DNA from 2 places in the Streptomyces sp. NPDC096132 genome. Region 2 is predicted to be linked to the other one. Evidence: riboswitches for the same ligand, from Rfam matches in the RefSeq annotation. Region 2 holds a riboswitch; the other holds the start of a gene.
The links. Region 2 has a riboswitch for cyclic di-AMP ahead of ACIRF9_RS18780 (peptidoglycan DD-metalloendopeptidase family protein). Riboswitches for the same ligand answer to the same signal wherever they lie in the genome.
Positions count from the first base shown of each region.

Region 1: linked by a shared signal. The riboswitch ahead of ACIRF9_RS29810 (M23 family metallopeptidase) and the one ahead of ACIRF9_RS18780 (peptidoglycan DD-metalloendopeptidase family protein) in region 2 are both predicted to bind cyclic di-AMP.

Region 1 is NZ_JBIWGA010000014.1:21,963-25,883, reverse strand. It holds gene ACIRF9_RS29820 (dihydrofolate reductase family protein) at 54-1,181, shown strand; tRNA gene ACIRF9_RS29815 (tRNA-Met) at 1,244-1,317, shown strand; cyclic di-AMP (ydaO/yuaA leader) riboswitch at 1,561-1,729, shown strand; gene ACIRF9_RS29810 (M23 family metallopeptidase) at 1,737-2,780, shown strand; gene ACIRF9_RS29805 (aldo/keto reductase) at 2,893-3,837, shown strand; gene ACIRF9_RS29800 (PrsW family intramembrane metalloprotease) at 3,844-3,921, opposite strand, start outside.
Region 2 is NZ_JBIWGA010000007.1:187,827-191,747, forward strand. It holds gene ACIRF9_RS18775 (alpha-galactosidase) at 1-1,044, shown strand, start outside; cyclic di-AMP (ydaO/yuaA leader) riboswitch at 1,349-1,507, shown strand; gene ACIRF9_RS18780 (peptidoglycan DD-metalloendopeptidase family protein) at 1,512-2,498, shown strand; gene ACIRF9_RS18785 (hypothetical protein) at 3,197-3,921, shown strand, end outside.

The sequences.
Region 1 (3,921 bases), on a different contig from region 2:
GTTTGTTTCAAACTTGAACCAAGATCCGCCCGTCGCCAGGGAGAGCCGCGTCGATGTCGTACCCGTACGTCCTGCTGTCCGCCGCCGTCTCCCTCGACGGCTACCTGGACGACACCACCCCCGAGCGCCTGCTCCTCTCCAGCCCCGCCGACTTCGACCGCGTCGACGAGGTACGGGCCTCCGTCGACGCGATCCTCATCGGCGCCGGCACCATCCGCGCCGACAACCCCCGCCTGCTCGTGAACTCCGCCGACCGCCGCGCCGCCCGCACGGCGGCCGGACAGCCGGAATACCCCCTCAAGGTCACCGTCAGCGGCTCCGGCGACCTCGACCCGGCGGCGAACTTCTGGCACACGGGCGGCGACAAGGTCGTCTATACGACGGAGAAGGGCGCCGAGCGGGCCCGGGCGCTCGGCATCGCCGCGGACGTCGTCCCGCTCGGCCCCGAGCTCGACTGGCGCCGGCTCCTCCACCACCTCCACGACGAGCGCGGCGTCCACCGGCTCATGGTCGAGGGCGGCGGCACCATCCACACCCAGCTCCTCCAGCAGGGCCTCGCCGACGAACTCCAGCTCGTCCTCGCCCCTCTCTTCGTGGGCGACCCGGACGCGCCCCGCCTCTTCGGCCCCGGCGCCTACCAGGGCGGACGTCTGCGCCTGACCGAGACCCGACGGATCGAGGACGTGGTCCTCATGCGCTACGAACCCACCGCCCCCGGCACCGGCCCCCTCCCGTCCGCCGCCGACCGCCTCTGGCTGGCCCTCGCCTGCGAGCTCGCCGCCCTCTGCCCGCCCTCGCGGACCGCCTTCAGCGTCGGCGCGGTGATCGTCGCCGCCGACGGCACGGAACTCGCCCGCGGCCACTCCCGCGAGGCCGGCGACCCGGTCGTCCACGCCGAGGAGGCGGCCCTCGCCAAACTCGACCCCGCCGACCCCCGTCTGGCCACGGCCACCGTCTACAGCAGCCTGGAACCCTGCGCCCGCCGCTCCTCCCGCCCGCGGCCCTGCGCCCGGCTCATCCTCGACGCGGGCGTGCGCCGGGTGGTCACCGCCTGGCAGGAGCCGGACACCTTCGTGACGGCCGCCGACGGCAACGGTCTCCTGGCCGCCGAGGGCGCCGACGTCGTCGTACTCCCGGAGTACGCGGAGCAGGCCAAGGCGCCCAACCGGCACCTCGTGTGAGGGGCCTCGCACCACCCTGGGACTTTCGGTCCCGCGGATGGCGTACACTGGTGTCATACCGACGCGGGGTGGAGCAGCTCGGTAGCTCGCTGGGCTCATAACCCAGAGGTCGCAGGTTCAAATCCTGTCCCCGCTACTGAAGGCCGAGGGCCGGAACCCTGACAGGGTTCCGGCCCTCGGTGTGTTCCCGGTCTGACCGGCCGGTGACTGTGCGTCCGCTGTGCATTCCGGTCAACTCGCCCGTTTTTCAACAGTCATGGCCTGAAAGTCCAGGCCAAAAATGTTGTTGATCAAGCGGAAGAGCTTGGAAAGCCGCCCCCAGGTCTATTAACGTTCGATAACGCAGCGCGGTCGTCCCAGCCGTCACAAGAGTCGGCTCCGTGCGCACGCGCCGAATCCCGTAAGGGAACCGGGGAACCACCACCTTGGGGTGAATCGCGCCGAAGGCCGCCGTGAACTCGGAGAGTCACGAACGGTTTACGCGCGTAGGAGACCTTCCCGCTCCGAACCCGTCAGCTAACCCGGTAGGCGACGGAAGGAAAGGAGTACGCCCGCGTGGCGTCCAACCGGCCTGCCCCAGAAGCCCCGTTCGTGCCGAGCCAGCGCTCCTCTTCCGAGACCTTCGGCTACGGCAGCTACCGCACCGACGAGGGCCCCTGGGAGGAGTGGAATCCCACCGAGGAGTCCCTTGCCCCGGTCCGGGGCAAGCACCGGGTCGCCAAGCAGCGCGGCGGCGGCGGGTTCGCCCGCAGCTCCACCGTCCTCGGCGTCGGCGTCATAGCCGCCTTCAGCGCCGGCGGGATGGCCAGCGCCAACACCGGCAAGCCCCCGGTCTCCATCTCCATGCCGGACCTGCCGGGCGTGGGCTCGCTCATCTCCGACGACGACTCCGCCCAGGACGCCGCGCCCGCCCTCTCGAGCTTCGGCGCCGAGGCCCCGGACGCGACCGACCAGAGCGGCTCCTCCGACGCCGGCGAGGCACTGCGCAACCGGATCATGGCGCAGGCCGAGTCGCAGCAGACCCAGGTCGCCTCCAAGGCCCAGGCCGTCGCCGAGGCCGCCGCGGCCAAGGCGGAGGCGGCCGCCGTCGCCAAGGCCGAGAAGCAGGCGGAGGCCGAGGCCGCCGCCGCGAAGGAGAAGGCCGAGGAGGCCGCCAAGGAGAAGGCCGAGGCCGCGCGCCTGGCCGAGCTGGCCAAGCAGTACACGCTGCCGACCTCCTCGTACACCATCACCTCGACCTTCGGTCAGGCCGGCTCCCTCTGGTCCTCCGGCTACCACACCGGTCTGGACTTCGCCGCCCCCACCGGCACGCTCATCAAGGCCGTCCACAGCGGCACCATCACCGAGGCGGGCTGGGCCGGGGCCTACGGCTACCGCACCATCCTCACCCTGGACGACGGCACCGAGATCTGGTTCTGCCACCAGTCGTCGATCAGCGTCAGCGTCGGCCAGAAGGTCGCCACCGGTGACGTGATCGGCCGCGTGGGCGCCACCGGCAACGTGACCGGCGCCCACCTCCACCTCGAGGTCCACCCGAACGGCAGCGCCGACGGCGTCGACCCGATGGCCTGGCTGCGCAGCAAGGGCCTCAACCCCTGACATCTCCCCTCAGGGAGACCCCGGAGACATCCCCGGCACGGAGCGGTTCCGTTCACGCGTTGTTCGTACGACGTCGGAATGGGCCGCTCCGACGCCGTTGTTGACGTTGAACATGACTTCTCTGCGCAAGCTCGGCTCCTCCGACCTCGAGGTCTTCCCCCTCTCCCTCGGCGGCAACGTCTTCGGCTGGACCGCCGACGAGGCGGCCTCCTTCGCCGTCCTCGACGCCTACGCGGCCGCCGGCGGCAACTTCGTCGACACCGCCGACTCCTACTCGGCCTGGGTCGAGGGCAACGGCGGCGGCGAGTCCGAGACCATCATCGGCAGGTGGGTGGCTTCCCGCGGCAACCGCGACGACGTCGTCATCGCCACCAAGGTCAGCCAGCACCCCGAGTTCCCCGGCCTGACCGCCGCCAACATCAAGGCCGCCGCCGACGCCTCCCTGCGCCGCCTCGGCACGGACCACATCGACCTCTACTACACGCACTTCGACAAGCCCGAGGTGCCGGTCGAGGAGATCATCGGTGCGCTCGACGAGCTGGTGCGGGCGGGCAAGGTGCGGCACATCGCCGCCTCCAACATCACGCCCGAACGCCTTCAGGAGTCACTGGAGTTCTCCGACCGCGAGGGCCTCGCCCGGTACGTCGCCCTCCAGCCCCACTACAACCTGGTCTCCCGCGACACCTACGAGGGCGCCCTCCAGGACCTCGCCGCCCGCGCCGGCCTCGCCGCGGTCCCCTACTACGCCCTCGCGTCCGGCTTCCTCACCGGCAAGTACCGGCCCGGTACGACCGTGCGGAGCCCGCGGTCCGCGGGCGCCGCCAGGCACCTCGACTCCGAGCGGGGCCGGCGCGTCCTCACCGCCCTCGACGAGATCGCCGCCGCCCGCGGCACCGAGGCCGCCACGGTCGCCCTGGCCTGGCTCGCCGCCCAGCCGACGGTGGTCGCACCGATCGCCTCCGCGCGGTCGCTCGAACAGCTGCCGGCCCTGCTCGGGGTGGCCGGGCTGGAGCTGACCGAGGACGAGATCGCCCGGCTGACCCGGGCCTCGGCCTGATCCTCCCTACGACTGATAGGGGTTGGCGGCGGGATACGGACCCGCGGGATACCCGTAGCCGTACCCGTACGCCTGCCCCGCCGG
Region 2 (3,921 bases):
CGGGCCGGGCTCGGCGACTGGCGGCCCAACCCGGACCGCTTCCCGAAGGGGCTGAAGCCCCTCGCGGACTACGTGCACGCGCTCGGCATGCAGTTCGGCATCTGGGTCGAGCCCGAGATGGTCAACCCGGACAGCGACCTGTACCGGGCGCACCCCGACTGGGTGCAGTTCCAACCGGGACGAAAGCGGACGGAATTCCGCAATCAGCTCATGCTGAACCTCGCGCGCGAGGACGTCCAGGAGTACCTCTGGCAGCAGCTCGACGGGCTCCTCTCCAGCGCCCCCATCGACTACGTCAAGTGGGACTTCAACCGCTGCTTCACCGACGCCGGCTGGCCGGACGACCCCTATCCGCAGCGCCTCTGGGTCGACCATGTGCGCGCCCTGTACGCCCTCCTGGACCGGCTGCGGGCGGCCCACCCGGGCGTGGCCTTCGAGTCCTGCTCGGGTGGCGGCGGGCGGATCGACCTCGGCATCCTCAGCCGCACCGACCAGGTGTGGACCTCCGACAACACCGACCCGCTCGACCGGCTCGACATCCAGCACGGCTTCAGCCAGATCCACCCCGCGCGCGTGATGGCCGCCTGGGTCACCGACAGCCCCAACGCCCAGCTCAACGGGCGGATCAGCTCGCTGCGCTTCCGTTTCGTCAGTGCCATGGCCGGTGTGCTGGGGGTCGGCGGGGACCTCTCCGAGTGGACCGAGGAGGAGCTCGCCGAGGCCCGGCGGTGGGTCGACCTCTACAAGGAGATCCGGCCCCTCGTCCAGCACGGGGACCTGTACCGGCTGCGCCCCCCGGCGGGCGGTCTGAGCGCCGTCCAGTACGTCCGCGGCGACGAGGCCGTCGTCCTCGCCTGGCTCCAGGCACAGCGGTACGGCGAGCCCGTTCCCGCGCTGAGGCTGCGCGGCCTCGACCCGACAGCATCGTACGAATGCCGCGAAACGGGCGAAGTGCATCGAGGCGCGGTGCTGTTGCATCACGGGCTGCGGACCGGGCTCCGGGGTGACCTTGATGCGACGGTTATCCGCCTGCGCCGGATCTGAGGGTTCTGTCCGAATTGGATCCTTCGTTCCAACTCGCTCTGGAATAAAGGAACCTGGAGAGACATCACGTGAGCAGCGTCATATTCGTGACCGTACGTCGCCCGTCATGTTCACGTAATCAAGGTGCTTTTCCTGGGCGTTAGGCGAAAAGAAGCGTGCTTGATGCACGGAGCGTCACCGGGAATTCTCACAGCGGATCAAGAGAAAGGCATTAACAGGGCAACCTCTGCTTGTTCCTGTGCGTCTGGGTCGCTTACGTTCCAGACCAATCCGGACGGACGCCCAATCCTGCCGCCGCCCGGAGTCCGCACACTTACCCGTACCCGGCAGGAGCGGGGGACCCACAGGTAGAACCGCCTGTTCCGGTCTCCGGAACAGGCTTGGGGTAAAGCCGCGCCTCGGCGCGGCCGGGCATCTCCAGTCCGCACCCGACAGCTCACCTCGCAGGCGCCGGAGAGGAATTCGTCATGCCCGCGAAGGGTAAGCACCGCCGCCCGAAGACCCTGCGCTTCACCCGTTCCATCGCCGTCGCCGGAACCGGCGGGGCCGCTCTCGCCCTCCCGCTCATGGGGGCCACCGGCGCCCATGCGGCCACCGCCGAGACGGTTTCCCAGTCGGCCGCCCAGGCCGTTTCGAAGTCGGTCGCGGAAAGCGCCGTACAGGCCGCTCCGGTCTCGCGGAAGTCCGCCGCCTCGAGCATGAAGACCTACACGGTGCGGGCGGGCGACTACCTCGCCAAGATCGCCGACGAGCAGAACGTCAGCGGTGGCTGGCAGAAGCTGTACGAGGACAACCGTGAGGCCGTGGGCAGCAACCCGTCGCTGATCCACCCCGGCCTCGAGCTGTCGATCGGCAAGAAGGCCGCGAGCACCAAGTCGTCGTCCGGTTCGTCCGGTTCCGCCTCGTCGCAGTCCTCGAAGTCCTCGCAGTCCTCCCAGTCGTCGAAGTCGTCGTCCTCCTCGAAGTCCTCCGACTCGCAGGCCTCGACGTCCTCCTCCTCGAAGGCGACCACCCAGGCCGCCGAGAGCGACACGGCCACCTCCAGCGGGTACACCCTCCCGGTGGCGGGCGCGACCGTCGGTACCGCCTACCACGTCGCCGGCAGCATGTGGTCCAGCGGCTACCACACCGGCGTCGACTTCGTCGTCCCGACCGGCACCTCCCTCAAGGCCGTCGGCGCGGGCACCGTCGTCTCCGCCGGATGGGGCGGCGCGTACGGCAACCAGGTCGTCATCAAGCTCAACGACGGCTACTACGCCCAGTACGCCCACCTGTCCCAGCTCTCCGTCTCGGCCGGCCAGACCGTGACCGCGGGCCAGCAGGTCGGCCTCTCCGGCGCGACCGGCAACGTCACCGGCCCGCACCTGCACTTCGAGATCCGCACCACCCCGAACTACGGCTCGGACGTGGACCCGGTCGCCTACCTCCGCTCCCACGGCGTCGCCGTCGGCTGACCCCCGCCGACGACCTCGTCCGACACGCCTGACACGCACAGGCGTGACACGCACACCTGACACGCAACCGAAGGCCGGACCCCGATCCCCGGGTCCGGCCTTCGGCGTGCCCTGGCTCTCCGATCCTGGGTCCGGCCTTCGGCGTGCCTGGCAGGGTGCCGTCCACCGGGCGGCGTTCGGCTTTGCTCGATCATGATCGTTTTATTGCGGTCGTGTGGCATCCCTTTTCGCCCCATCGACAGCCGGGACAAGGTGGGGACACAGTGATCTCCGTCAGGGAGCAAGCGCTTTCTATCGCTCTACGGAGGTCCCGTGTCCGGCGTCGACCGACGCACCGTCATCAAGGGCTCCGCACCAGACGTCCACGCCGGCGCCACCCGGGGTGTGCCCGACGGTTCCGTGAAGTGGACCGCGCACGTGATCGCGCCGGACGCGCCGAAGGCCGACCGGTACCTGCTGAGCGCGGGCACCCCGGCCGCCCCGGAGCACCGAGTGACGGTCACCCGGGGCAGCGCCGGCCGGATCGAGGTGTCCACCGGCGTGATCACCGCGGCCTTCGCGGCCAAGGGCACGGTCGAGCAGGACGGTCCCGTCCGCGCCGTGATCCGGGCGCACCGCAAGGTGGCCGACCGGCTCATCTCCCTTCTCCGGCAGGACCACCAAGACCAGCAGGCCCCCCGAACCACAAAGGAGCACCAGTGCACCCCACCCGACGCCGAAGAACCGTCGCCGTCACCGCCGCCGCCGCCCTGCTCGCCGGCCTCTTCTCCGCGCCCGCCGGCCACGCCGGCGAAACCCCGCGCCGGACCGTCGAGAACCTGGACCGTGGCCTGGTCGCCGTGTCCTCGGGCGAGGGCACCTTCCTCAGCTGGCGCCTGCTGGGCACCGAGTACGCCCGGTACGGCGACGCGATCGCCTTCAACGTGTACAAGAACGGCCGCCGGCTCAACCGCGAGCCGGTCCGGAAGTCGACGACCTACCAGGACGACTCCCCGGGCACGGGGACGTACACCGTGCGCGCGGTCGTGGGCGGCCGTGAGCCGAAGGCGGGTTCACCCGCCCTGGACGTTCCCGCCCTGGACTTCACCGACGGCTACGCCGAGATCCCCCTCGCGGCCGCCGACGGCTACACCGTGCAGCACGCCTGGCCCGGCGACCTGGACGGCGACGGACGCTACGAACTCGTCGTCAGCCGCCTCTCCCGGACCCGCGACCGGCCCGACCTGCTGGAGGCGTACACCCTCACCGGCGAGCGACTGTGGCGGGTCGACCTCGGCCCCGGCTCCTACACCCAGGCCGGCGGGAACGGCGCCAACGACCCGGCGCCCGCCGCGATCAGCGGCTCCACGGCGATCGGCGGCTACCGCAACGACGACAACGTCACCGTCTACGACCTCGACAGCGACGGCAAGGCCGAGGTGCT